One region of the Cronobacter turicensis genome, then DNA from elsewhere that is predicted to be linked to it. Evidence: riboswitches for the same ligand, from Rfam matches in the RefSeq annotation. Region 1 holds a riboswitch; each other region holds the start of a gene.
What was found. A riboswitch is a leader RNA that binds a small molecule or an ion and turns the genes downstream of it on or off. The one in region 1 is predicted to bind thiamine pyrophosphate.
Positions count from the first base shown of each region.

Region 2: another riboswitch for thiamine pyrophosphate. It lies ahead of thiM (hydroxyethylthiazole kinase); the one in region 1 lies ahead of thiB (thiamine ABC transporter substrate binding subunit).
Region 3: another riboswitch for thiamine pyrophosphate. It lies ahead of thiC (phosphomethylpyrimidine synthase ThiC); the one in region 1 lies ahead of thiB (thiamine ABC transporter substrate binding subunit).

Region 1 is NZ_CP165997.1:3,609,447-3,619,130, reverse strand. It holds gene araB (ribulokinase) at 1-434, opposite strand, end outside; gene araC (arabinose operon transcriptional regulator AraC) at 774-1,619, shown strand; gene AB8W27_RS17300 (DedA family protein) at 1,736-2,506, shown strand; gene thiQ (thiamine ABC transporter ATP-binding protein ThiQ) at 2,500-3,201, opposite strand; gene thiP (thiamine/thiamine pyrophosphate ABC transporter permease ThiP) at 3,185-4,795, opposite strand; gene thiB (thiamine ABC transporter substrate binding subunit) at 4,771-5,754, opposite strand; TPP riboswitch at 5,787-5,888, opposite strand; gene sgrR (HTH-type transcriptional regulator SgrR) at 5,924-7,588, opposite strand; gene sgrT (glucose uptake inhibitor SgrT) at 7,675-7,839, shown strand; gene AB8W27_RS17270 (sugar efflux transporter) at 7,959-9,137, shown strand; gene leuD (3-isopropylmalate dehydratase small subunit) at 9,258-9,684, opposite strand, start outside.
Region 2 is NZ_CP165997.1:1,461,955-1,471,638, reverse strand. It holds gene yegQ (tRNA 5-hydroxyuridine modification protein YegQ) at 1-66, shown strand, start outside; gene yegS (lipid kinase YegS) at 317-1,216, shown strand; gene fbaB (class I fructose-bisphosphate aldolase) at 1,464-2,516, opposite strand; gene thiD (bifunctional hydroxymethylpyrimidine kinase/phosphomethylpyrimidine kinase) at 2,664-3,464, opposite strand; gene thiM (hydroxyethylthiazole kinase) at 3,451-4,248, opposite strand; TPP riboswitch at 4,282-4,378, opposite strand; gene AB8W27_RS07035 (hypothetical protein) at 4,712-5,284, opposite strand; gene AB8W27_RS07030 (DUF1493 family protein) at 5,426-5,740, opposite strand; gene AB8W27_RS07025 (RcnB family protein) at 6,018-6,344, shown strand; gene AB8W27_RS07020 (ABC-F family ATP-binding cassette domain-containing protein) at 6,704-8,425, shown strand; gene AB8W27_RS07015 (hypothetical protein) at 8,502-9,107, opposite strand; gene AB8W27_RS07010 (hypothetical protein) at 9,115-9,684, opposite strand, start outside.
Region 3 is NZ_CP165997.1:4,022,197-4,031,880, forward strand. It holds gene nfi (deoxyribonuclease V) at 1-238, opposite strand, end outside; gene hemE (uroporphyrinogen decarboxylase) at 248-1,312, opposite strand; gene nudC (NAD(+) diphosphatase) at 1,354-2,127, opposite strand; gene AB8W27_RS19210 (Rsd/AlgQ family anti-sigma factor) at 2,230-2,733, shown strand; TPP riboswitch at 2,786-2,895, shown strand; gene thiC (phosphomethylpyrimidine synthase ThiC) at 3,012-4,913, shown strand; gene thiE (thiamine phosphate synthase) at 4,910-5,545, shown strand; gene AB8W27_RS19225 (HesA/MoeB/ThiF family protein) at 5,538-6,287, shown strand; gene thiS (sulfur carrier protein ThiS) at 6,277-6,477, shown strand; gene thiG (thiazole synthase) at 6,479-7,249, shown strand; gene thiH (2-iminoacetate synthase ThiH) at 7,246-8,379, shown strand; gene AB8W27_RS19245 (PTS sugar transporter subunit IIB) at 8,693-9,001, shown strand; gene AB8W27_RS19250 (PTS lactose/cellobiose transporter subunit IIA) at 9,006-9,323, shown strand; gene AB8W27_RS19255 (AraC family transcriptional regulator) at 9,498-9,684, shown strand, end outside.

The DNA.
Region 1 (9,684 bases):
CGTGAATAGTCCGCTTTGCCGGGCGTATGGCACAGGCGGGTGATTTCTTCCGCTTCTTCCACCGAGGTGTGATCTTTCCACAACACGAACATCGCGTTGGGGTTGTCGGCAAATTGAGGGTTGAGCGCCAGCACGTTGCCGTCGGCGTCAATCGGGGCGGGCGTGGAGCCGGTGCTGTCAACGCCAATGCCGACCACGGCGGCGCGCTGTTCTGGCGAGAGTTCCGCCAGCACGGTTTTTAACGCCGCTTCCATTGATTCAATGTAATCCCGCGGATGATGGCGGAACTGGTTACGGGCCGCGTCGCAATAGCGGCCTTCCTGCCAGCGTGGATACCACTCCACGCTGGTGGCAAGCTCGGCGCCAGTGGTGCAATCCACCGCCAAAGCCCGAACCGAGTCGCTGCCAAAATCGAGTCCCAGCGCAATAGCCATCTTCATACTCCATGCGATAAACAAACATGGAGAGAACATTAGTTTTACCCCGCCAAAAGGGTCAGGGTGGATCCGCTGAACTTATGGACGAAAATGCTGTGAAGCGAGAATTTGTGACGCCACGCAAATATTCGATGTGGACATTTCTGCCGCACTTATAGACACTTCGGTTATGGATTAAAAAGCCTGACAGCGAAGACAATACAGGTTATTTTCTGTAATAAAGCGGGCTTAAGACGCCGCTGCTATTATACCGGGCGCTCAGGCGCCTGCCGCTGCCAGCAAAATTAACGATATGGACAAATGGTTTCTTCTCTCTCGCTTCGGAGCGCCGTGAAAATGGCTGAAACGCAAAACGATCCTCTGCTGCCTGGTTATTCATTCAATGCCCATCTGGTGGCCGGGCTGACGCCGATTGAGGCCGATGGCTGGCTCGATTTTTTCATCGACCGCCCGCTCGGCATGAAAGGCTTTATTCTCAACCTGACGGTGCGCGGCGAAGGCGTGGTGAAAAACCAGGGGAAAGAATATCTCTGCCGCCCCGGCGATATGCTGCTCTTTCCGCCAGGCGAAGTGCACCACTATGGCCGCAACCCGGAGGCCAAAGAGTGGTATCACCAGTGGGTCTATTTCCGCCCGCGCGCCTACTGGCACGAGTGGCTGAACTGGCCTGCGATTTTCGCCAATACCGGTTTTTATCGCCCGGATGAGGCGCATCACGAACAGTTCTCCGCGCTGTTTCAGGCGATTATCGACGCCGCTCAGGGGCCGGGGCGCTATGCCGAACTGCTGGCGATAAACCTGCTGGAACAGTTGCTACTGCGCCGCGTCGAGGCGATTAGCGAGTCCCTGAAAGCGCCGCTCGACAGTCGCGTGCGCGATGCCTGCCAGTACATCAGCGATCACCTGGCCGACAGCCATTTTGATATCGCAAGCGTCGCGCAGCATGTCTGTCTTTCGCCGTCGCGCCTGTCGCACCTCTTCCGCCAGCAGTTAGGCGTCAGCGTGCTGAGCTGGCGCGAAGATCAGCGCATCAGCCAGGCGAAGCTTCTGCTCAGCACCACCCGGATGCCGATAGCCAGCGTCGGGCGCAATGTGGGCTTTGAAGATCAGCTCTATTTCTCACGGGTATTTAAGAAGTGTACCGGGGCGAGCCCGAGTGAATTCCGCGCCGGGTGCGAATAACGGAACGTGGGTTTCGTGTCATGACCGGTAAAGTAAAGTATGGTTAAAGAATGATGGCTTGACGCAGCACATAGCGCTCAGGAGAATCCTCTGTTCCACACTTTACCGGATGCGTTATGGAAGCCTTTCTGGAACACTTTATCACTCAGTCAGTCGCCTATTCGCTGATTGCTATTGCGCTGGTAGCGTTCCTCGAATCCCTGGCGCTGGTCGGGCTGTTGCTGCCCGGCACCGTGCTGATGGCCGCCCTGGGCGCGCTTATCGGCAGCGGCGAGGTCAATTTCTATGAGGCCTGGGCCGTGGGAATTATTGGCTGCCTGCTCGGCGACTGGATCTCGTTCTGGCTCGGCTGGCGCTTTAAAAAGCCGCTGCATCGCTGGGCATTCCTCAAAAAACATAAAGCGTTGCTCGATAAAACCGAACACGCGCTGCATCAGCACAGCATGTTTACCATACTCGTCGGGCGTTTTGTCGGGCCGACGCGTCCGCTGGTGCCGATGGTGGCAGGGATGCTTGACCTGCCGGTGCGGAAATTCCTCGCGCCGAATATCGTCGGTTGCCTGCTCTGGCCGCCGTTTTACTTTCTGCCGGGGATCCTCGCGGGCGCCGCTATCGACATTCCGCCGGAGATGAAAAGCGCCGCATTTAAATGGCTGCTCGGCGGCGTGGCGTTGCTGGTCTGGCTGGCGGCGTGGCTGCTCTGGCGCTGGTGGCGCAGCGGCAAAACGCAAGACCGCCTCACGCGCTATCTGCCGCGCGGGCGTCTGCACTGGCTGGCGCCCGGCGTGGCCGTGGCGGCGGCGGCGGCGCTGTTCGCCATTCAGAGCCACCCGCTGATGCCGGTTTATCGCAGTATTCTGTGGAAAGTGGTGACCGGCGCTCAGTGAGGCGTAATGCCGAGCAGCGCCGACGCGCTGGTCTCGCCGCTCAGCAACTGCGCGGTGGGGCCGTCCCAGACGATATGTCCTTCAACGACCACCAGACTGCGCGCGGCGATACGCGCCGCATCTTCCACGCTGTGCGAGACCATGAGTAGCGTGGTGCCTTCCTCTTCGCATATCTGCTCCAGCAGCGTCAGCATCTCCTGACGCAGCGCCGGATCGAGCGCGGAGAACGGCTCATCAAGCAGCAGAACCGGACGCTTTCGCACCAGACAGCGCGCCAGCGCCGCCCGCTGACGCTGGCCGCCAGAGAGCGCGGTCGGCAGCCGCTCCAGCAGATCGCCAATCGCCATGTTGTCGGCTATCGCCTCCACCTCACGCTTTTGCTGCGCGTTCAGCCGCAGGCCGGGCGAGAGCCCGAGCGCAATGTTCTGGCGCACCGTCAGATGGTTAAACAGATTATTTTCCTGAAACAGCATCGACACCGGGCGTTGTGACGGCGGCGTGCGGGTGTGATCCGCCCCGTTGATACTGAGCGTGCCGCTGTCAGGCGCGAGAAACCCGGCGATCAGGTTAAGCAGCGTGCTTTTGCCCGCGCCGCTTGGTCCCAGCACCGCGACCCGTTCAGCGTCGCGCACGTCCAGCGTAAAGCGCATCGGCAGATGGTGATACAGCCAGGTGAGATCAGTCAGTGTCAGCATGGCGCCCCGGAAGTTTTTCAATCAAGGTGAACAGCAGGAAACAGAGCAGCAGCAGAAGCAACGCCGTGACGGCGCCCGCATCGCTACGGTAGGCGCCGATCTGCTGGTAGAGATAAAAGGGCAGCGTGCGGAAATCCTCATTGCCAAACAGCGCTACGACGCCGAAATCGCCAATGGATAATACGCAGGCGAACGCCATCGCCTGGGCGAGCGGCACCCGCAGCGCGCGGGCCTCCACCAGCCGCAGCCGGTTCAGGCCGCGCATCTCAAGCGAGGCGCAGAGCGCGCCGTAACGCGCGGCGATATCGCGCATCGGGTTATCAAGCACTTTTAGCGCGTAAGGGATTGCCATCAGGGCGTTGGTGAAAATCACTATCGCATCGGCGCGTTCCGGCAGCCCGACGGTGGCATTGAGCAACAGGAAAAAACCGGTCGCCAGTACAATGCCCGGCATCGCGAGGATCAGCACGCCGCAGAGCTCCAGGCTTTGCCCGGCGAGACGGCGGTGTCGCAGGTACAGCTCGCGCGTGCTCCAGAGCAGCATCATGGTCAGGATAACGCACAGCGCCCCCGCGCAGAGCGCGATGCGCAGCGACGTCCAGAGCGCGCCCCACAGCGCCGGATCGGCCAGCGCGTGGCCGATGTCGCCGCGTAAACCATCAACCAGCACCGCCAGGAGGGGCGGCAGGAGAAGCAGCAGCGCGCCGGTAATCAGCAGGGAATCGATGAGTTTGCTGCGCCACGAATCCTCCGGGTTGCGCCAGCCGCGCACCAGCGTCGCGCCGACCGGGATCGCCTTGCTGAGCCGCTGGCTTAACAGGATAAGCGACAGGCAGCAGCCCATCTGGATAAGCGCCAGCAGCGCCGCGCGGCCCGGATCGTAGTCATAGCTCAGCGCCTGGTAGATGGCGAGCTCAATGGTGGTGGCCTGCGGCCCGCCGCCAAGCGCCAGCACCGTCGCGAAGCTGGCGAAGCACAGCATAAAAATCAGCGCCGCCACCGGCGGGATCTGGCGGCGCAGCCAGGGCCACTCCACCAGCCGGAAGAAATCCCAGCCGCGCATGCCGAGCTGCGCGGCGAGCTGGCGCTGTTCGCCGGGGATCTGCGTCAGCGTCTGGTACAGCAGGCGGGTCGCCATCGGCATATTAAAAAAGAGGTGCGCCAGCAGGATGCCCTGCAAACCATAAGGCGAGAACGTCCATTCGATGCCGAGCGTCGCGCAGAGCGCGGCAAGCCAGCCGCTGCGCCCGTAGACGCTGAGCAGGCCGAAAATCGCCACCAGCACCGGCAGGATCAGCGTCATGGCGCACAGGCGCAGCAGCGTTCGCCGCCCCGGAAAGCGGCGGCGGTAGAGCGCGCGGGCGAGTGGAATAGCGGGCACGACGGAAAGCAGGGCGGAGAGAAACGCCTGCCAGAACGAGAAGCGCACCACGTGCCACAGATAGCTGTCGTGCAGCAGCGCGCGTACCTCGGTGTGGGGCGCGTGCGTCCAGAGCGCCGCGAACGCCGCCAGCGCCACCGCCGCCATTAGCAAGGCGGCGATGAGGCCGGGCCAGAGCCAGCCTGGGATCAGCGGCTCACGGCGCGTTGCCATTCACTCGTCCATTGCGCTCGCTGTGTGGCGACATCCTGTGAGGTAAATTGCAGGGTGGTCTGCGGCCGGGTCAGGGCGTTAAACCCTTCCGGCAAGGCGACGTTGGTCACCGGGTACATCCAGTTGCCTGCGGGGATCGCATTCTGGAATGCGGGCGAAACCATGAACTTCAGGAATTTTTCCGCCAGCGCAGGCTGTTTGCTGGCGGCGGTGCGCGCGGCGACTTCCACCTGCAAATAGTGGCCTTCGCTGAAGTTCGCCGCCGCGTAGTTCTCTTTTTTCTCTTCAATGATGTGGTAGGCGGGGGAGGTGGTGTAGCTCAGCACCAGATCGCCTTCGCCTTTGAGGAACAGGCCGTAGGCTTCGCTCCAGCCTTTAGTGACGGTGACGGTCTTCGCGGCGAGCTTCTGCCAGGCGTCCGGCGCTTTATCGCCGTAAACTTTCTGCATCCACAGCAGCAGGCCCAGCCCCGGCGTGCTGGTGCGCGGATCTTCATAGATAACGCGCCATTTCTGATCGCTTTCCACCAGCTCTTTCAGGCTTTTCGGCGGGTTTTTCAGTTTAGTTTTGTCATAGACGAAGGCGAACCAGCCGTAGTCGAACGGCACAAAGGTGTCGTTGTTCCAGCCGCCCGGCACGTTGACGTCATTCGCCGGAACGCCGCTCTTCGCGAACAGCCCGGTCGCGGTCGCGGCCTGAAGCAGGTTGTTATCAAGGCCCAGCACCACATCGGCTTTGCTGTTTTTACCTTCCATGCGCAGGCGATTCAGCAGCGAGACGCCATCTTCCAGCGCCACGAATTTCAGCTCGCAGCCGCAGTCGGCTTCAAAGGCGGTTTTAATTTTCGGGCCAGGGCCCCACTCCGAGGAGAAGGAGTCGTAGGTGTAGACGGTCAGAACGGGTTTGGCGAAAGCCGGAGCGGCGACGAGCGCCAGCAGGGGAAGCAGTTTTTTTAACACTTTGCACCTTTATCAAATGGGGGCAAAGGATTTTGAGCAGTAGCCTCAAATCCCTTCGCCGGCGTTATCCGGATCAGGTTCGACGGGTATTATCTCAGCGCACCGGTCAGCCGGCAGCACCCCGTTGAGAACGGCCCATTGTAATGATTTGCGTAATGTTGCGAAAGGGTTACGGCTCGGGCGGCGCAAACCAGGCGGATTTAAAATCAAACCAGCCGAGCGTGTTCATCCGCACGCCGCGCATACTGCGCTGGCCCTGGAGCATCAGCCAGTGGTGGATCAGCGGCAGAATGTCCTGACGCTCCAGCATGGTGCGGCACCACTGCGGCAGGTTCAGCGCGCCGGTACGCCAGCGCTGCGCGTCGCCCTGCCAGTCGAGCGGGATGCAGTGCTGAATCAGCGGCACTTCGCACAGGTGGGCGAACAGCGAGAAATCGAGCGGCAGCGTAAAGTTGGCGCTGTTAAGCCACAGATCGCTGGTGATGTCTCCCTGATACCACTCTTCATAGCTCACTTCCCGCAGCTCAAGCTCGACCTGATCCTGCGCCAGAATATCGCGCAGCAGCGCGCCGATAATGCGGTTTTCAATATGGTCGCCATAGAAGGTGAGCGTCAGGCGCTCCAGCCCGGCGGGTTTCTGCGCTTCAGGGATTTGCGGCGCGTGGTGCCAGCGCGGCAGCAGGCCGTAAGCCGGAAACCAGATGCGCTGATATTGCGGCGCGGCGCGGTGCAGCAGGCGGGCGGGCGTAAAGCGCGAGCTTATCCAGCGGCGCACCTCCGGCATGGCGCCGACGCGCGAGCGGGAATCAAATAGCAGATAGTAGCAGCCCTCTTCGAGGCGGCTCTCCACGGCTTTTTCGTCGGCGTCGCGCGTCGGACCCTCAAGCTGAACGGCGCAGCTCAGTTCCTCGCCTATCTCCGGCAGCACCCAGAAGTTGACCTCATCAATCAGCGCCCGGTAACCGAAGTAGTCATCGAAGGCGTGGATCTTAAGCTGGTTGCTGTTATTGCGTACCACCGCGTAAGGACCGGTGCCGACGGGCTGACTGGCGAATTTCGGCAGTTCCGGCCACTCCCGCGGCAGGATCATCGCAGGCACGCTGCCCATCAGCCACGGCAGCCAGTCGTCCGGCTCGCTCAGGTGAATATCCAGCGTCCAGGCCGTGGGGGAAGTCACCTGGCGGATATGCGCATAGAGCGGCAGGGCGCAGATGCGCTGTAGCGAGCTGATGACATCAAGCATGTCGAGCTCGCGGCCATGATGAAAATGGATACCGGGGCGTAAGAAAAAGCGCCAGTGAAAAGGGGAAATCTGTTGCCAGTGGTGTGCGATATCGGCTTCCAGTTCCCCGTTTTCCTCGTTTATGCGCGTCAGCCCGCTGAAAATCTGCCGGGCGATGTGGGTTTCTGAACGGCGCAACGCGCTGCCGGGCAACAGGTTTTGCAGCGGGCGGTAGTAGAGCACGCGCAGAATATGGCGTCCCTGGCGGAAGCTACGGCCCAGGTGCGAGAGCAGCATTTGGCGCACTGCGGATTTGTCGCCGACGATCTGCACCAGCTGATCAATCCTGTCCTGCTCCAGCAGATCCTCCGCCCGCTGCTGCTGGAGCGCGAGACCGGTATAAAGGAAACGTAGCCTGGAGCGCTTGCCGCGCCCGGCTTCGGCTTCCCACGTCAGCCAGCCGCGCGCCTGCATGGCGTTCAGCAGCGTGCGCATGTGGCGGCGCGAGCAGCTCAGCAGCTCGGCCAGTTCGTTCAGCGTGGTGTCCTGGGGCTTACCGTCGCAGCATTGCCACAGGCGGATAAATTGCTGTTGCAGACGACCTGAAGGCATAAAAGGGGAACTCCTGCCGGAAACTCATCAATTTAATATTCCCTATATTACGGCAATACTTCTCTTCGATGAAAGCGGAGGGGCTTATGGAAATGTCGTCAACAAGCAGGTTTTATCAGCAGTATTTCAGTGCAACGCAACGTCTTTCCCGCTCATGGCTGGCCCGCCTGAACGGTAAAACGCCGCAACGAATGCTGGATGAGATCATGCAGTGGGATGTGACACTCCCGATGACGTTTAAACGCCGCTAAGCGGACATCACGTGTAACTGAGTATTGGTGCTTTTCACCCGCCAGCAGTGTGCTACTGCTGGCTTTTTTCGTCTATCATGAACACGTCTTCGCCCGCCCCACATGAAAGGATGCGCCTGATGTTGTGGTTTCTTACGTTTGTCCGACGTCTTAATGTCGTCTATCTCTCCTTTATGGTCGTCGCCTTTATGATGGGGGTGGCGGGCGCGCTACAGGCGCCGACGCTGAGCCTGTTTTTAAGCCGCGAAGTGGGCGCGCCGCCGTTCTGGGTGGGGCTGTTTTATACGGTAAACGCCATCGCCGGGATCGCGGTCAGCCTGTTGCTGGCGAAGCGTTCCGACAGCCGGGGCGACCGGCGCAAGTTGATTCTTTTTTGCTGCATGATGGCGGTCGGCAACTGCGTCCTGTTTGCTTTTAACCGTCACTATCTGACGCTGATTACCGCAGGCGTGCTGCTGGCGTCGCTTGCGAATACCGCCATGCCGCAGCTTTTCGCGCTGGCGCGCGAGTATGCCGATAACTCCGCCCGCGAGGCGGTGATGTTCAGCTCGGTGATGCGCGCCCAGCTGTCGCTTGCCTGGGTTATCGGGCCGCCGCTGTCGTTTATGCTGGCGCTGAGCTTCGGCTTTACCACGATGTTTTTAATCGCCGCCGGGATTTTTATCCTGAGCCTGGTGATTATCTTTTTCGCGCTGCCGTCGGTGGCGCGCATTGAGCAGCCCGCCGACGTGGCGCTGACGCAGGTCAGCGGCTGGAAAGACAAGAATGTGCGGATGCTGTTTATCGCCTCGGTGCTGATGTGGACCTGCAATACGATGTATATCATCGATATGCCGCTGTGGGTGAGCCAGGAGCTGGCGCTGCCCGAGAGCCTCGCGGGCGTGTTGATGGGCACTGCGGCAGGGCTTGAGATCCCGGCGATGCTGCTGGCCGGTTTTTACGTGAAGCGGTTCGGTAAGAAGCCGATGATGCTGGTGGCGGTGGGCGCAGGCGTGCTGTTTTACGCCGGGCTTAATCTCTTTCACAGCCGCGAGGCGCTGCTGGGGTTGCAGCTGTTTAACGCGCTGTTTATCGGGATTGTCGCCGGGCTTGGGATGATCTGGTTCCAGGATCTGATGCCGGGGCGCGCCGGTTCCGCCACCACGCTGTTCAGCAACAGTATTTCGACAGGGGTGATTCTGGCGGGCGTGGCGCAGGGGGCGCTTGTGGAGAGCTTCGGGCATTACGCGGTATACCCGGTGATTGCCGGGATAGCGCTGGTGGCGCTGTGGCTGACGAGCAGGGTGAAGGACGTTTAAGGCGATGGTTTGATGGCGGGTGCGCTGCGCTTACCCGCCCTACAAAAAATACGTTTAAGCGTTTGTTGGGCGGGTAAGCGCAGCGCACCCGCCGTAGTCACTAAAGATGCCGCAAAACACTCACCCCATAAACGCGGGCTGTTTTTTCTCATACGCCGCGATGGCGTCGTCGTGCTGCAACGTCAGACCGATGCTGTCCAGTCCGTTCAGCATACAGTGGCGACGAAACGCGTCGATGCTAAAGCTGTAAGACTTCCCGCCCGCTTTCACCACCTGCGCTTCCAGATCCACTTCAAAGCGAATGCCAGGGTTCGCCTTCACCAGCGCAAACATTTCATCCACTTCTTCATCGCTGAGCGTCACCGGCAGCAGCTGGTTGTTAAAGCTGTTGCCGTAGAAAATATCGGCGAAACTCGGCGCAATCACCACTTTAAAACCGTAATCGGTCAGCGCCCACGGGGCATGCTCGCGCGAGGAGCCACAGCCGAAGTTTTCACGCGCCAGCAGGATAGACGCGCCCTGATATTCCGGGAAATTCAAGACGAAT
Region 2 (9,684 bases), 2.1 Mb from region 1:
CTGGAATATGCGCTGTTGATGCGTAATTTCTCTGGCCAGACCACCAGACATCCATACGGCAAATAATTTATAAGGGTTATTTTTACTGCGCGAATGTTTCTTCGAATGGGATCACAAACCGTTATGTTTAAAGCGGTTATTATCCCTGGCGCTGAAAAACATAAACCATAAATGCCCGATGTACCAGGAACCACCTCCTTCAGCCTGCGTAATCTCCCTTACGCAGGCTTATTTTTTTGTCCTTTCAGTCAGTTCTTAAGCGACTCGCCAGACTCTGCGATAAACTCTGTGAATCGGTATTCACTGGAGTGCATTCATGTCCCGTTCCCCTGGTTCATTTCTGATTTTAAATGGTAAAAGCGCTGACAATGAAATTCTGCGCGGCAGCGTCAAGCTGCTGCGTGACCAGGGCCACCCGATAGAGGTGCGCGTGACCTGGGAAAAAGGCGATGCGGCGCGCTATGTCAGTGAGGCGGCGGAACAGGGTTCGCAGACGGTGATCGCCGCAGGCGGCGACGGCACGATTAATGAAGTGGCGGCGGCGCTGGCCTCGCTGAGCGGCGAAGAACGTCCGGCGCTCGGCCTGCTGCCGCTCGGCACCGCGAACGATTTCGCGACCAGCGCAGCCGTACCCGATGACATTGAACTGGCGCTGAAACTGGCGATTGAAGGCCGCGCCGTGCCGATTGATATCGCGCACGTGAATGATAAAACCTGGTTTATCAATATGGCGACCGGCGGTTTCGGTACGCGCATCACCACCGAAACGCCGGAACGATTAAAAGCGGCGCTGGGCGGAGTGTCGTATCTGATCCACGGTTTGATGCGGATGGACGCCCTGAAAGCGGATCGCTGCGAAATTCGCGGCGAGAATTTTCAGTGGCAGGGCGACGCGCTGGTGATTGGCATCGGCAACGGGCGTCAGGCGGGCGGCGGACAGGAACTGTGCCCGGAGGCGTTGATTAACGACGGCCTGCTGCATCTGCGTATTTTTACCGGCGAAGAGTTATTGCCCGCGCTGTTTACCACGCTGACGCAGCCGGAAGAGAGCCCGAATATTATCGATGGCGCGTCGGCCTGGTTTGAGATAACCGCGCCGCATGACATCACCTTTAATCTCGACGGCGAGCCGCTGAGCGGACAGCATTTCCATATTCAGGTGCAGCCCGGCGCGCTGCATTGCCGCCTGCCGCCGGATTGCCCGCTGCTTAAATAAGGTATGCGCGGGTCGGCGTAACGGTTTGCGGGACGGCGGGTGCGCTGCGCTTACCCGCCCTACCACGATGCAAGGGTTTGAGATGTTCCAGGCTGGGTAAGCGCACCCACCAGCACATCACGGAACGGTTGCGAACCGTAGGGTGGGTAAGCGCAGCGCACCCACCGTATCCCACGCCCCACCATATGCCACGCCCACAAAAAACGCGCCCACAGGCGCGTTTTTTGCTGCGTAACCTCAATCGCCGTCAGGCAATCGTCACGCTCTTGTCCAGATAGACGTCCTGCACCGCATTAATCAGCTTCACGCCATCGGCCATCGTTTTCTTAAACGCCTTGCGTCCCAGAATCAGCCCCATGCCGCCCGCGCGCTTGTTAATCACCGCCGTGCGCACCGCATCGGTAAGATCCGCCTCGCCGCCGGACGCGCCGCCGGAGTTAATCAGCCCCGCGCGGCCCATATAGCAGTTGGCGAGCTGGTAGCGCACCAGATCAATCGGGTTATCGCTCGTCAGCGTGCTGTAAACGCGCTCGTCGGTATAGCCGAACTTCAGCGCGGTATAGCCGCCATTATTCTCGGCCATCTTCTGCTTCACGATATCCGCGCCGATAGTGGCGGCCAGATGGTTGGCCTGACCGGTGAGGTCGGCGCTGGAGTGATAATCCACGCCATCTTTCTTGAAATTACTGTTACGCAGATACGCCCACAGCACCGTCACCATGCCGAGCTCATGCGCGCGCTCAAACGCGGCGGAGATCTCCTCAATCTGGCGGCGCGACTCTTCAGAACCGAAATAGATAGTCGCCCCGACCGCCACCGCGCCCATATTGAACGCCTGCTCGACGCTCGCATACAGCGTCTGGTCATACTGCGTGGGGTAACTCAGGGTTTCGTTATGGTTAATTTTCACCAGGAACGGAATGCGGTGCGCGTAGCGGCGCGAGACCGACGCCAGCACGCCGTAGGTCGACGCCACGCAGTTGCAGCCCGCCTCAATCGCCAGCTCGACAATATTTTTAGGGTCGAAATACATCGGATTGGCGGCGAACGACGCGCCCGCCGAATGCTCGACGCCCTGGTCCACCGGCAGAATGGACAGATAGCCGGTGCCCGCGAGACGCCCGGTGTTGTAGAGGGTCTGCATATTTCGCAGCACCGCAGGCGGACGGTTGTTATCGATCATCACGCGATCGACATAATCCGGCCCTGGCAGATAAAGCTGGTCGGAGGAAATGGTCGTACAGCGGTGCTGTAACAGGCTATCAGCATCGTTGCCGAGCAACTGCACAATATCAGTCATCATACGCTCCCGTTATGGTCGACAGGCACAGACCTGCCGGACGATAAAAATCCTTACCCACATCTTAACTGGGCCCTCTTAGCCTGGACTTTATTAGCACAGATTGCCAGACCCGAGCGCATTTTCAGCTAATTCTGCTGGCTCGCTTCACCACCACGCATGAAAATGATGGACGGGCCCAATCCCCTCTCCCACCTCCAGGCTATCCGCCTGTTGCAGCGCTTTAGTGAGCCATGCTTTCGCCGCCGTCACCGTCTCAACCCAGTCAGAATGCTGCGGACGCAGCGCCGCAAGCGCGCTGGAGAGTGTGCAGCCGGTGCCGTGGGTGTTTTTGGTGATGACACGTGGCGCCGTGAAGCGCGTCGCGCCGTCGGGCGTAAAGAGCCAGTCCGGGCTTTCGGCGTCGTCCAGATGCCCGCCTTTCATCAGCACCGCCCCGCAGCCGAGCGCCAGCAACGCCTCGCCCTGCTGGCGCATCTCCGCTTCGCTGCGGGCATGTGTGGTTTCCAGCAGCGCCGCCGCCTCCGGCAAATTCGGCGTGATGATCGCCACCTGCGGCAATAACCGTTCGCGCAGCGTGCGCACGGCCGACGGGCTTAGCAGCGGATCGCCGCTTTTCGCGAGCATGACCGTATCCAGCACGATATTGCGCACCTGGTAGCGTGCGAGCCGCTCCGCCACGGCCTCCACCACATCGGTTTCCGCCAGCATGCCGATTTTGGTGGTGTCGATGCGCACATCGCTTAATACCGAGTCAAGCTGTGCGGCGACGAACGACGGCTCAACCCGATACACCGACTGCACGCCCCGCGTATTCTGCGCCACCAGGGCCGTGATCACTGACGTTCCGTAAGCGCCGAGCGCCGAGAAGGTTTTGAGATCGGCCTGAATGCCTGCGCCGCCGCTCGGATCGGTACCGGCGATGGCGAGCGCGTTAATGCGTTTCATGAGCACCTCCGAACGCCTGCGCGTGCAGACTATCCAGCAACGCGCTGGCGAAACTGCCGGGCCCACGGGAAATGGCCTGCGCCTGTTCGCCCGCCCGCTTCATGAGCCAGCAGGCCGTCGCGACATTTTCCAGCCGATCGCCCGGCAGCGCGCAGCAGGCGGCGACGACCGCCGAGAGCGCGCAGCCGGTGCCCACCACGCGGGTGAGCATCGCGGTGCCGCCCTCGACCGCCAGCGTGCGTTCGCCATCGGTGATGTAATCAACCTCGCCGGTAACGGCGACGACAGCGCCGCTGCGGCGCGCCAGCAAGATGGCCGCCTCGCGGGCCTGATGCGCGCTTTCAGTGGCGTCAACGCCTCGCCCGCCGCCGCTCTCGCCTGCCAGCGCGCGAATTTCCGAAGCGTTCCCGCGGATCGCGGCAGGACGACGCGCCAGGATCTCCTGCGCGAATTCAGTGCGTAGCGTGAGCGCGCCGACGGCGACCGGGTCGAGCGTCCAGGGCTTGCCCGCCGCGCAGGCGCTGTCGATGGCTGCCCGCATCGCCTGCTGCTGCGGGCGCGTCAGCGTGCCGAGGTTGATGAGTAAGGCATCGGCGATGGCCGCGAACTGCGCGGCTTCTTCGGCATCCACCACCATCGCGGGCGAGGCGCCAAGCGCGAGCAGGACATTGGCAGTGAAATTTTGGACAACATCGTTGGTGATACAGTGCACCAGCGGCGCGTGACGACGAAGGTGGGTGACAACAGGCGCGGCGTGCGAGCCGCAAAGCAGGTCAGAAGACATGGTTCTCTCCTGCCAGGCGCGAAGACGGGATACCGGACAGGCATCTGACTTCCCTACGCTGGCATTATCCAGATCAGGTAATACGGGTATTTCTCAGCCTTCACGAAGAAGGGCACCCCGAGTCATTTACTACAAAATCAAAAGGTTGCGATTAACGTCACGTTAATCCCTGTTCTGGATCATGCCAGCGGGAAGCCAAAGACTCAACCCTAAAAAAATACGCTGTGCCCTGACTTATGTCTTCTGCTGTATCCCCTAAGGCGTCAGGCACCATGAAGAATACCCAGGCTCACTTGTTGCTGATTTTTCACTATCGCTAATGCGTTAGTGCAGAGCCAGCGCGTAAGTGTTGAAGAAAAAATAATTACCATGGGTTATGGCATTATTAAAGAAATCGTTAAAAGAATGAGCGCCAGAGAGTCATTAAAAATTAGCCCCCCTAACCGCAAGACTGAATATTCTGTCAATTAGTAGTTCCCTGACTAAGAAGTATCCCTTGCACCTTATCACCTTTCAGATAGTACATAATGCTGTTACTCTGCGTGTATTCATCTGATTTTTCGATATCCTTGTAGTACATAACAATATCTTTCTTAGGTTTATGATTAAAATATTTTTCTGTTTCTTCTTTAGTCGTTAACACAGGCGCCTTAACGGATACGTGTAATACTCCCTTATAAGGTGTACAAGGCGATCCATCTTTCGCTATAGCAACAGCGGTCAAATCCCCCGCCCCCATCTCATTATCAGAAATAAACCAATAGTTGATGCCCTTTGATTCAAGGCAAATCCATGAGGCCAGATTATCTTTATTTATCTTTATGCCCACATTCCTGGCTATAGATTCAACTGTGTTAACCTCAAATTTATACTCGGTGGTTCCTACGACAATGATGGGCGCCAGATCTTTATCTGTCTCATGATTATCTGAATAGACTTCAGTAATATCATCGTAATACCTTGCGCCAAATCCCGTCATTTGGGTTGCCCCGCACGTACCCGCAACTAACCATAAGAATACAAAACTATATTTCATCTCAGTCTTCCACTACCAGTATCTTGTCATTACTGTTATTAATCGTCATACGACCTTGCAGCATCACGATCTAACAGAAACCCACAGAGTCACTTAAAATGACTTCCGATAATGCCACCGCAACCTCAGGTGTTCAATGCGTTAATCTTCAATCCAGCACCCCACCTTTGCCGATGTAATCAGCATTTGCACGGTAAGCGGCGAAGGTTGATGCTTATCGCTTTTTAAATAGTCGGGAAGAATCATATTGGGCAGGAAAAATATCCCTTCGCGCGGAAAATATTTACGAAAGTCGAAAGAGCAATAATTTACGTTGAATTCCGCAAAGTATTCTTCGAAGAATTCTTCAGCATCTTCTGGCAGGACGCCATATTGACCGGTGCTTAACGAATCTTCATCAGCCATCTCCCAGAAATGCTTTTTTATTAACGCCCGAACGCGATCTGCTGTATTCATATAAACGTTCCTTGTAAAGAAGCCTTTAAGCTGCATAGTAAGCAGCTTGCCATGCACGCGGCTACTTTTATTATCCTTACCACCATGACATGAGGATAACCCACCCACTTCTGCCCGCCCGTGAGCAAGCCCCTACCAAATCAGCTCAACGCCGATTGCTATCCGCTTCATTTTTTTATACATAATTAGCCTTGCCCGGCCGGGGATGGCGCAGGAAGATAGCGGCCTGACGGTAACAAAATCAACGGGGCGCAGCGCCCTGACATGTGGAGAAGGTATGTTGAAAACCAGAATGATCGTAGCGGGAGTGCTGTTGATGTCGGTGGCCTCTGCATTCGCCGCAGATGTCGTAAAACCGAAATCCATTGATAGCTATGAAGTGAAAGAGTTTCACTCCGATTCCAAAAAATACACCATCGGCGACATCGTGCCGGACCTCTACCGCACCGAGCAGTACAACATCAAACAGTGGCAGATCCGCAACCTGCCTGCCCCGGAAGCGGGCACCCACTGGACGTACATGGGCGGCTACTACGTGCTTATTACCGATGCCGATGGCAAAGTCGTGCGCGCCATGAACGGCGACATTTTCTACCACCGTTAATTCTTCTGCGCCTGAAACGCCGCCCGGCACTCAGGCGCGTCTTTCCTGTCGTTTCCTCAAAACGCTTTTTAGCTCACACCCCTTAATACGCGTAGTGGTGCAAAAACGCGCCACTCGCTACACTCGCCCTACCCATCAACCTGATGAATATAAAAGGAGGACTCTTATGCTGTGCTGTGAATTGTTTGACTATTCACATCATTTTGGCGATCGCCAGAGCTCAGGCATTACCGGTATCGTGCTGCGATAACTGGACCCTGAGCGAAGATCCCATCACATAACCCTTCTCCAGGGCTTACCAGATTATCGTCAGCGATGTTTGACGAGGCATAACCGTGCCTGAAAATTCTGAGTAAGCGATGAGCACATTACTGACGGCGCACTCTCTGCGCATTGATTCCCCGTTTGGCCCGGTGCTGAACGCCCTTTCCTTTACCCTGAAAAAAGGCGACCGCATTGGCCTGATCGGTCATAACGGCTGTGGTAAAAGCACGCTTCTGAAAGCGCTGGACGGCACGCTTGCGCCTGCCGAAGGCGTTGTGACGCGCGCGGCGCGCTGCCTGCTGGCGCGCGTGGAGCAACATCTGCCGGACGCGCTGCATCAGCAGACGCTACTTGAAGCGCTGCTGGCCCGGCTGCCGGAAACCGAGCGCGAAAGCGGCGCCTGGCGGGCGCAGGCGTTGCTGGCGAATATGGGTTTTGCCGAGGCGGCCTGGTCGCTGACGGCGGGCTCGCTCAGCGGCGGCCAGCATACCCGTCTGCTGCTGGCGCGCGCCCTTATCGTCTCGCCCGATCTGTTGTTGCTTGATGAGCCAGGCAACCATCTCGATCTTCCCACCCTGCTGTGGCTGGAGCAGTTTCTGGCGCGCTGGAACGGCAGCTTTATTCTGGTCTCCCACGACAGCGCGCTGCTGGACAGCGTAACCAACCGCACCTGGATCCTGCGCGACGGTCAGCTCCAGGCGTTCGATCTCCCCTGTACAGCGGCCCGTGCGGCGCTGGTGGCGCGCGATGAGAGCGATGCGCTGCGCCGTAAAGCGGAGCAAAAAGAGATAGACCGCGTCACGGCGAGCGCGAAACGGCTCGCCACGTGGGGGCAGGTTTATGACAACGAAGACCTGGCGCGCAAAGCCAAACAGATGGAAAAACAGGTCGCACGGCTTAAGGAGGAGCAAACCGAACTGGCGCAGGGCAGCCGCTGGCAGCTGACGCTTTGCGGCGATGCGCTGGCGGCGGACCGTCTGCTTAAGCTGGAAAATCTGGCCGTCAGCGCGGCGCCTGACGCCCCCACGCTGTTTACTCTGCCGCTGGCGCGGCTCAAAAGCGGCGATCGCGTGGCGCTGCTCGGCCATAACGGCTGCGGCAAGTCGTCGTTGCTGCGCCTGCTGTGGCAGCAGTGGCAGACGGCGGAAACGGTTCCTGGCGTCACGTTTCATCCGCGCGTGTCGCTCGGGTATTACGATCAGTCGCTGCATCAGTTACCGGATAACGCCACGCTGCTGGAGGTGCTGGAGCCGTTCGCCCCTGAACGGCAACAGCGTAAGCTCGCGCTTATCAGCGCCGGTTTTCCATGGGCGCGGCATGGGCAGCGGGTCGACACGCTCAGCGGCGGCGAGCGCTCGCGCCTGCTGTTTGTCGGCCTGTCGCTCGCGCGCTATTCGCTGTTGATGCTTGATGAACCCACCAACCATCTCGACATGGAAGGCAAAGAGGCGCTGGCGCAAACCCTGCAAACGTTCGCAGGCGGGCTGTTGCTGGTGACGCACGACAGAATGCTGATGGAGGCGAGCTGTAACCGCTTCTGGCTCGTGGAGGATGGCGGTTTGAGCGAGTGGCACAATATGGACGCGCTGATGGCGCGCCTGCGCGCAGCGCCGACGCAGGAGGCGATGGATGAGGCTCATACAGTCACCACGCCGCCTGAGACGAACAGCGATACGCGCCTGCTGGAGCGGCTGATTGACCTGGAAACGCGGCTGAATGTCGATCTCGAACGCAAACTACGCCATCAAAAACCGGCGCTGCAAGCCGAGTGGCGTAAGGAGATAGCGCACCTCAGCGCCGCGCTGGGACTGGAGTAAAACAGCAAGAAAGACTCTCCATAAAGGAGGGTCTTTCTTATTTAATTTAAAAGTATAAGGGTACGCAGATGGATGTTTATCGTTTCGTTACGCCTGGCTGGTAAGCCTGATATTTAGCCTGTTCACGCAGAATACGGTTATAAAAGCCAAGGGCGATGGTTTCCATAAATAACCTGCTATTGATACAACGGACGCTGAATACCGAAAACAATATGCCCAGCAGGGAGCCGATAATATCCCAGCGTCCTGCCCCATCAGAAGAGAGCAGAGACACAAGCACACTAATAAAAAATATCACACTGACAAATACCGCTGCTGCCGCCAGTGTCAGCCACAACTGCAAAGCAAGGAGAGATCCTCTTGCGGCCCCTATCATTGCAGGGATAATCAGCACACAAAAAAGAAAATTGCTAATGAGCATGCCGATGAAAAATGTCGGTCCTGGTAACCCTAAGCTCTGCGAAATAGCCACCCAAAAAGAAACCTGAGGAATGGCGAAGCTAAGAACAGCCATGACCATTGCCAATACCAGTGGCATCCCAAGGCTCCGCCACCCCGTGGGCAGACAAACTTGTTCTTTGAGCTGCGTTTTAAGCCGCTCCAGCGCCTCGGGCCGCTTGTTTTTAATATCATTTTCTACGAAGCGGCCCAGTTGCAGGCTTTTTTTTAAATAATTAAACATCCTTGTTCTAACGGCTCCCGGCCAGTGAAATGGACTGAATAATACCCACAACAAATTTTCCGGTATTTTGTAAATTTTGCGGGTTTCTGATGGTTCCCGAGACGGCGCTTCCAGCAAAGGCAGACGCATTATTGAATGCTTTAATTAATTCATACTGCAAACTCTTTTGTAACGCTTCTGTTGGGAATCGGCTTGGGTAAGCACCAGCTTTAATGAGCGCTTTAATCCCATCATTGGAAATGCCGGGGTTTCTGTTGCGTATAATTTCAATAGTTATACGTTTACGCTCATGTCTGCTCAGTGTTCTGAGCCAATCCAAAGCTTTTGCTGAAGAACCCGCTTTCATCGCCATATAAGCCTTTATGGTACTTCTCAGACCCACGCTTGCTCCAGCAAGAGAAATAACATCAAGTGCTGTCATGGTAGAGGTATACCAATCCTGGGAATCAAACCAGGCGACATTTTCTTCGTAACCATATCCTATAGCAAATAAACGGCCTACGCCTACCGCGCACTGGAACCCTGTAGCCACTGTCCCGGCTGTCATTATTCCTGCAAGGATCCCCGTTGCTCCTGC
Region 3 (9,684 bases), 410 kb from region 1:
ACGACAGAAAGCCGGGGATGTACGGCATGGTGGTTGGAATGCGCGCCACCTGGTACTCCACCAGCTCCAGAGACGGATACTTCAGCAGCACCATCGCCGCCCGCGTCACTTCGCCGCCCTGTTCAAACCCGACATCCGCCCCACCGATAATCGTCGGCGGAGAGACATTTAACCGGTCCTCGCGGACCACATTTGATGCCAGTTCGATTTGTTGTGCGCGAAGCGTCGCGAGATCCATAATTTCTCCTTACAGGTGATAAGGCGCCGATAAGCGGTGAACCGCCTCGACGAAGGCCCCCGCGTGTTCCGGAGGCACATCCTGATGAATGCCATGCCCCAGGTTGAACACATGGCCTTCACCGTGGCCGAAACCAGCAAGTATAGACGCCACTTCCTCTTCGATACGGGCAGGCGATGCGTAAAGCATCGAGGGATCCATATTGCCCTGCAGCGCGACCTTGTGTCCCACGCGACGGCGCGCATCGGCGATATCGGTCGTCCAGTCGAGTCCGAGCGCGTCACAGCCGGTCTCCGCTATCGCTTCCAGCCACTGGCCGCCGCCTTTAGTAAACAGCGTCACCGGCACGCGTCGGCCTTCGTTTTCGCGCAGCAGCCCGTCGACGATTTTATGCATGTAGTAAAGCGAGAATTGCTGGTAGTCGCGTCCGGTCAGCACGCCGCCCCAGGTATCGAAAATCATCACCGACTGGGCGCCCGCGCGGATCTGCGCGTTCAGATAGAGCGTGACGCTTTTCGCGAGCTTATCGAGCAGCAAATGCAGCGTCTGCGGCTCGGCATACATCATTTTCTTAATAACGGTAAACGCTTTGCTGCTGCCGCCTTCCACCATGTAAGTGGCGAGCGTCCACGGGCTGCCGGAGAAGCCGATCAGCGGCACTTCGCCTTTCAGCTCGCGGCGGATCGTGCGCACCGCGTTCATGACATAGCCGAGCTCCTGTTCCGGATCCGGCACCGGCAGTTTTTCTACGTCCGCTTTGCCCGTAATCGGCGACGTAAAGCGTGGGCCTTCGCCCGCTTCAAAATAGAGCCCCAGCCCCATCGCATCCGGAATCGTCAGAATGTCCGAAAAGAGGATCGCCGCATCGAGCGGATAGCGACGCAGCGGCTGTAGCGTCACTTCGCACGCCAGCTCGGCGTTTTTGCAAAGCGACATAAAATCGCCCGCCTGCGCGCGGGTGGCCTTATATTCCGGCAGATAACGCCCCGCCTGTCTCATCATCCACACCGGGGTGACATCCACGGGCTGACGTTGCAGGGCGCGCAGGTAACGATCGTTTTTCAGTTCGGTCATTTTTTCTTATTCCTCAAGCGACAGGCCGCCATTGTATCACGTCATTCATCGTCTGCCCGGCAGCGCGCCACCGTATCTTCTATCAGGCGGCGCGCCACGGTGCCTGGCGCTGGCAGCAGCGGCAGCTGGTCGTAGCGATACCAGCCCGCATCGATAAGCTCTTTGGTGTCTATCCGGATGTCGCCGCTGTCGTAGTCCGCCGTAAACGCGGTCATTAACGATTGCGGGAACGGCCAGGGCTGAGACGTCACGTAGCGCAGATTCTTCACGCGAATGTTGCTCTCTTCCATCACCTCGCGCGCTACCGCCTGTTCCAGCGTTTCGCCCACTTCCACAAACCCGGCCAGGACGGTGTAAACGCCATTGCGGTGCCGGGTATGCTGCGCCAGCAGGATTTTATCGTCACGCCGGATAGCCACGATGATGCACGGCGCGATTTGCGGGTAGTAACGCTCGCGACAGTGCCCGCAGAGCATCGCCCATTCGGTTTTGCTCGGGTGCATCTCATGACCGCAGTAGCCGCAATATTTATGCGAGCGGTAAAACTCGGCGAGCTGCACGCCCCGTCCTGCCAGCTGAAACAGCCCGGCGTCCTGGTCGATAAGCTGTCGCACCGAGGCCATCTCATCCTCGCGCTTTTGCAGCACCAGCCAGACCGGCGCGTCTTCCCAGATGCCGATTTGCAGCGCCTTTTCGCCCGTAAGACCAAAATCCGCAGCCTGGCCGTAAGGTAATTCTGCTTTTGGCAGCCATAATTTCTGTTCATGGCTGACTATCCACCAGCCATGGTCTAAATTTTCTAATGTACGTTCCATAATTGATTGCACTACCTCTGCTTCACTGGCACGTTATTAACATAGTTCTTACATATTTTGGGTCATTTGCGTTTTTACATCTTATATCTCATGGAGTCGATCATGCTAAACCAGCTAAAAAGTCTGACGGAACGCGTTGGCGGGAGTAATGAATTAGTTGATCGTTGGCTTGGCGCCCGCAACCATCTGTTAGTCACTTATTACAAGATGGTCGGCATCAAACCCGGCAAGGAGCCGATGACTGCGCTTGATGAACAGGCGCTGGACGAATTTTGCCACTGCCTGGTGGATTACCTCTCCGCCGGACATTTCAATATTTATGAACGCGTCATCAGCGAAATGGAAGGCACCAGCCCGCTGGTCGCCGCCACGCAAATCTATCCTCAGCTGGAATCCAACACCCAGCAAATCATGGATTTCTACGACACGCATCTGGAAAGCGCCATCGACCACGATAACTGCCTGGAGTTTCAGGAAGCGCTTTCCGGCATCGGCGAGGCGCTCGCCGCCCGCTTCGCGCTGGAAGATAAACTCATCATGCTGGCTTATGACAACAACCTTGGTCAAAGCGCCAATGATGAAGCAGGTCTCGCCCGACCCGCTTGAGTTCGACAGTATTACCGGGTAGTTTAATCACGTCCCCGCCGCTATAGCGGGGTTTATCTTGTCGGAGTGCCCAGTGCGCGAGCACGGGCTGAGACCGTTAATTCGGGATCCGCGGAACCTGATCAGGTTAATACCTGCGAAGGGAACAAGAGTAATTCCAATTTGCCCCGCTCAGGGTGCTGTTTCGCCCTGAGACCCTCTCCAGGGTGCGCGGGCGCACGCCATTACTCCTCCGTTGTTCTGACAAGCCACTTCCTGACCGTTAACTGGAATGCGCTATGTCTGTATCAAACAAACCTGGCCGCCGCGAACAGCGCGCCGCCGCACAACACTTTATCGACACGCTGGAAGGCACCGCTTTCCCCAATTCTCACCGCATTTATCTTACGGGCTCACGCGAGGATATCCGCGTGCCGATGCGCGAAATCCGCCTGAGTCCGACGCTTGCTGGCGGCAGCAAAGAGAATCCACGCTATGAACCTAACGAGCCGGTGCCGGTTTATGACACCTCGGGCCCTTACGGCGATCCGGCGGTGCGTATCGACGTCCGCGAAGGGCTGGCCAAACTGCGCAGCGCCTGGATAGAGGCACGTAACGACACGGAAACCCTGAATGCGCGCAGCTCAGCCTATACCCGCGAGCGCCTGGCCGATGACGGGCTGGACGAGCTGCGCTTTCGCGGGCTGCTGACGCCAAAGCGCGCAAAGGCGGGCAAGCGCGTTACTCAGTTGCACTACGCGCGCCAGGGCATCGTGACGCCCGAGATGGAATTTATCGCTATGCGCGAAAACATGGGCCGCGAACGCATTCGCACGGCGGTGCTGCGCCAGCAGCATCCGGGCCACGGCTTTGGCGCGCGCCTGCCGGACAACATCACGCCGGAGTTCGTGCGTGACGAAGTCGCCGCCGGGCGCGCCATCATTCCTGCCAATATCAATCACCCGGAATCGGAGCCGATGATTATCGGCCGTAACTTCCTAGTGAAGGTGAACGCCAATATCGGCAACTCGGCGGTGACGTCGTCCATCGAAGAGGAAGTCGAAAAACTGGTCTGGGCCACCCGCTGGGGCGCGGACACGGTGATGGATCTCTCCACCGGGCGCTATATCCACGAAACCCGCGAATGGATCCTGCGCAACAGCCCGGTGCCGATCGGTACGGTGCCGATCTACCAGGCGCTGGAGAAGGCCAACGGGATCGCCGAAGATCTGAGCTGGGAGATGTTTCGCGATACGCTGCTTGAGCAGGCTGAACAGGGCGTCGATTACTTCACCATTCACGCGGGCGTGCTGCTGCGCTATGTGCCGATGACCGCAGGCCGTCTGACGGGCATCGTCTCGCGCGGCGGCTCGATCATGGCCAAATGGTGCCTGTCGCATCATCAGGAGAACTTCCTCTACGACCATTTCCGCGAGATCTGCGAGATCTGCGCCGCCTATGACGTCTCGCTATCGCTTGGCGATGGTCTGCGCCCTGGCTCCATTCAGGACGCCAACGACGAGGCGCAATTCGCCGAACTTCACACGCTCGGCGAGCTGACGAAAATCGCGTGGGAATATGACGTTCAGGTCATGATAGAAGGCCCCGGCCATGTGCCGATGCAGATGATCCGCCGCAACATGACCGAAGAGCTGGAGCACTGTCACGAAGCGCCCTTCTACACGCTCGGGCCGCTCACGACCGATATCGCGCCCGGCTACGATCACTTCACCTCCGGTATCGGCGCGGCGATGATTGGCTGGTTCGGCTGCGCGATGCTCTGCTACGTGACGCCAAAAGAGCATCTCGGCCTGCCGAATAAAGAGGACGTGAAACAGGGGCTCATCACCTACAAGATTGCCGCCCACGCCGCCGATCTCGCTAAAGGACATCCGGGCGCGCAGATCCGCGATAACGCCATGTCCAAAGCGCGCTTTGAATTCCGCTGGGAAGATCAGTTCAATCTGGCGCTCGACCCGTTCACCGCCCGCGCGTACCACGATGAAACGCTGCCGCAGGAGTCCGGTAAAGTCGCGCACTTCTGCTCCATGTGCGGCCCGAAATTCTGCTCGATGAAAATCACCCAGGAGGTGCGCGACTACGCCGCGAAGCAGGCTATCGACGCGGGCATGACGGAAATGTCCCACCGCTTTCAGGCGCGCGGCGGCGATATTTATCTGCGCCAGGAGGAGGTGGAATGATGAAGCCCTTGTTCGCGCCCGTACCGCGCCGCCTCGGGCTTTATCCGGTTGTGGACAGCGTCGGGTGGATAACGCGCTTGCTGGAGGCTGGCGTGCGCACGCTGCAGCTGCGCATTAAAGATAAAAGCGAGGCTGAGGTGGAAGCCGATGTCGCCGCCGCCATTGCGCTGGGGCAGCGCTACCACGCCCGGCTGTTTATCAACGACTACTGGCGTCTTGCGATAAAACATCAGGCGTATGGCGTTCATCTCGGGCAGGAAGATCTGGAAACAGCCGACCCCGACGCCGTCCGCCGCGCTGGCCTGCGGCTTGGCGTCTCCACGCATGACGATATGGAAATCGATGTGGCGCTGGCGGTGCGCCCTTCTTATATCGCGCTCGGCCATGTTTTTCCCACGCAGACTAAACAGATGCCCTCCGCCCCGCAGGGGCTTGCGCAACTGGCCGCGCATGTCGAAAGGCTCGGTGACTATCCGACGGTCGCTATCGGCGGCATCAGTCTTGAGCGCGCGCCCGCGGTGCTGGAAACCGGCGTCGGCAGTATCGCAGTGGTAAGCGCCATCACGCACGCGCCTGACTGGCGCGCCGCCACGCAACGGTTACTTGAACTGGCGGGGGCGGGCGATGAATGACGCCGATTTTATGCGTTACAGCCGCCAGCTGCTGCTGGAGGATATCGCCATTGACGGCCAGCAAAAGCTGCTGGCAAGCCGCGTGTTGATTGTCGGCCTCGGCGGCCTGGGCTCGCCCGCCGCGCTCTATCTGGCGGGCGCGGGCGTGGGCACGCTGTGGCTTGCCGATGACGACGCGGTGCATCTGAGCAATCTTCAGCGCCAGATCCTCTTTGGCGTGAGTGATATCGAACAGCCGAAATCGCGGGCGGCGGCGCGTCGTTTACAGGCGCTCAACCCGGCGATTGAAAGCGTGGCGCTGCATCAGCGGCTGGAAGGCGATGCGTTACGTGAAGCGGTCGAGGGCGTCGATCTGGTGCTGGATTGCAGCGACAACATGACCACCCGGCAAGCCATCAACGCGGCCTGCGTGGCGCACGGCACGCCGCTCATTACCGCCAGCGCGGTCGGCATGGGCGGACAAATCGCCACCTTCGCGCCGCCCTTTGATTACGGCTGCTACCGCTGCCTGTGGCCGGACGACAGCGAGCCTGAGCGCAACTGCCGCACCGCTGGCGTACTCGGCCCGGTGGTCGGCCTGATGGGCACGCTTCAGGCGCTGGAGGCCATCAAGCTGTTGTGCGGCATCACGCCCGGCCACGGCGAGCTGCGCCTCTTTGACGCCCGCGCCAGCCAGTGGCGCACCCTGACGCTCCAGCGCGCGGCGGACTGCCCGGTTTGCGGAGGCGAACATGCGCATTGAACTCAACGATGAAGCCATACAGTGCGTCGAGGGGTTGAGCGCGGCGCGGCTGCTGGCGCAGTTAAAACTCGACAGGCCCGGTACGGCGCTCGCGGTCAATCAGACCATTCTCCCGCGCAGCCAGTGGCCCGACTATACCCTGCAGGAAGGCGACAGCCTGCTGCTGTTTCAGGTTATCGCAGGAGGCTGAGATGTTACGAATCGCGGATAAAACCTTTCAATCACGCTTGTTTACCGGCACCGGTAAGTTCGCGTCGCCGTCGCTGATGCTGGAAGCGATACGCGAAAGCGGCAGCGAGATGGCGACGCTCGCCATGAAACGCGTGGATCTGCTGCGCCGCGACGACGCGCTGCTGGCGCCGTTGCAGGCGTCCGGCGTTGCGCTGTTGCCGAACACGTCCGGCGCCAAAACCGCCGAGGAGGCGATTTTCGCCGCGCAGCTCGCCCGCGAGGCGCTGGGCACTCACTGGATCAAACTGGAGATCCACCCGGACGCGCGCTGGCTGCTGCCGGACCCGATAGAAACGCTGCGGGCGGCGGAAAAACTGGTCGCGCAGGGTTTTGTGGTACTGCCCTATTGCGGCGCGGATCCGGTGCTCTGCAAACGCCTTGAAGAGGCGGGCTGCGCGGCGGTGATGCCGCTGGGCGCGCCGATAGGCTCTAATCAGGGACTTCAGACGCGGGCGCTGCTGGAAATCATCATCGCCCAGGCGAGCGTGCCGGTGGTGGTGGATGCGGGCATCGGCGCGCCCAGCCATGCCGCCGAGGCGCTGGAAATGGGGGCCGATGCGGTGCTGGTGAATACGGCCATCGCCGTGGCGCGCGATCCGGTCGCGATGGCGCGCGCGTTCCGCCTGGCTGTCGAGGCGGGCCGTACCGGGTATGAAGCCGGGCTCGGCGCACGCGCGTTTCAGGCGCAGGCCACCAGCCCGCTCACCGGTTTTCTGGAGGCACAGGCATGAACACTTTTACCGACCGCTGGCGCACGCTGAACTGGGATGATATCCGGCTGCGCATCCACAGCAAAACCGGGCGCGATGTGGAGCGCGCGCTCGCTGCCGCGCATCCCGACAGGGAAGATATGATGGCGCTGCTCTCCCCGGCCGCGCTGGATTATCTCGAACCACTGGCGCAGCGCGCGCAGCAGCTCACCCGCCAGCGCTTTGGCAACACCGTCAGTTTTTATCTCCCGCTCTATCTTTCTAATCTGTGCGCCAACGAATGCACCTATTGCGGCTTCTCCATGAGCAACCGCATCAAACGCAAAACGCTGGATGACGAGGAGATTGCGCGCGAGTGCGCCGCCATTAAAGCGATGGGGTTTGAGCATCTGCTGCTGGTGACGGGTGAGCACCAGAATAAGGTGGGTATGGACTATTTCCGCCGCCACGTTCCAGCGATCCGCCGCCAGTTTGCGTCGCTGCAAATGGAAGTGCAGCCGCTCGGGCAGGCGGAGTATGCCGAACTGAAAGCGCTCGGACTCGACGGCGTGCTGGTTTATCAGGAGACGTATCACGAAGCGGTTTATGCCCGGCACCACCTGCGCGGCAACAAGCAGGATTTCTTCTGGCGGCTGGAGACGCCGGACCGGCTCGGGCGCGCGGGCATCGACCGCATCGGGCTTGGGGCGCTAACCGGGCTGTCTGACTGCTGGCGCACCGATAACTATATGGTGGCGGAGCACTTGCTCTGGCTGCAACAGCGTTACTGGCAGAGCCGCTATTCCGTGGCGTTCCCGCGCCTGCGGCCCTGCGCGGGCGGCATTCAGCCCGCGTCGGTGATGGATGAGCGCCAGCTGGTGCAGCTTATCTGCGCGTTTCGCCTGTTCGCGCCCGAGGCGGAGCTGTCGCTCTCCACCCGTGAATCGCCGCACTTTCGCGATAACGTGGTGCCGATTGCGATCAACGCCGTCAGCGCGTTTTCCCGCACCCAGCCAGGCGGCTACGCCGACGGGCATACCGAGCTGGAACAGTTCGCGCCCCATGACGGACGTCGTCCGGAAGAGGTCGCGGCCAGCCTTATAGAACGAGGGCTGCAACCGGTGTGGAAAGACTGGGACGGGTATCTGGGAAGAAGCGCGCAAAATATCTGAAACCAAACGCAAACCGGGCGATATCTTTCGGCATAGTACGCAAAATGGATTTTTGTCGTTTGAGGGAAAACGCCTGCGGCTTTACTCTGCTCTTGCCGGCCCGGGATGGCTGGCCGGGGCGGTTCCTGATGCTCTCTCTCTGCCGCCCCGCCTCATCACTTTTACCATTAAGCGATAGAAAAGACCTTTGGTAACCGGTTTCCGTTTTTGAGGCTTTCTTTGTGATGGGTAACACACAATCACACCAAAGCGGTTGTTGCGAGCGAAGGTGGGGGATAAATATCAATGAAACAACAGTCACAGAGAGCGGATTATGAAAAATATCGTTTTATGCTGTGCCGCAGGTATGTCCACCAGCATGCTGGTTCAACGGATGAAAGACGCCGCCCAGAAAAAAGGCATCGAGGTGGCTATCAAGGCCGTTCCGGTCGCGGAGTTTAAAGATATTATCGGCACCGCCGACATCGTGCTGCTTGGCCCGCAGGTCAAATATGAACAGCCTAAATTCCAGGAAATCGCCGATCCGCTGGGTAAAAAAGTCGCCGTTATCGACATGATGGATTACGGCATGATGAAAGGCGATGTGGTGCTGGATAAAGCCCTTAAAATGCTGGAGCAATAATTCAATGGAAGATTTAGAGTCGATTATCATGGAGCTGCTGGTCAACGCCGGTAGCGCGCGCAGCCAGGCGCTGACTGCGCTCCAGCTGGCCCGGAAAGGCGATTTCGATGGCGCCGAAAAAGCGATGGAAGAATCCCACGAGTTTGTGAAGCATGCGCATAAAATCCAGACGCAGCTTATCGGGCTCGATGAAGGCAGCGGCAAACTGCCGGTCAACCTTATTACCGTTCACTCTCAGGATCATCTGATGAATGCGATGGTTATCCAGGATCTGGCGGGTGACCTGATCGAGCTTTACCGCCGTCTGCCGCTGGTCAAATAGCGCCTCCAGACGCTGCTGTTATCCCATCATGCCCGGTTTGACCGGGCTTTTTCATCTCCACGCCTCCCTCCTGTTTGCAAGCCGCTAAACCGGGCGGTGTCTTTTATTCACGCTTTATGGCACAACAAGGTTCTCAGATGTCTCAGGCCCGTTAATGTTCATGCAGGTTTTGCCATGCCCTCTATCCCCATTCCGTTGTTGACCCTCGCCATCCTTCTGATGCTGCTGGCGAAAGTCTCGTTATCGGGCAGCCGTCGTGACCAACGGGGCGCGATGTTCCTCGCCGGATGCGCGCTGCTGGTGCTGCTCACCGCGTTGCGCTGGGCGTTCGATTTCCCGGCGTTACGCCAGCTGCAATCAT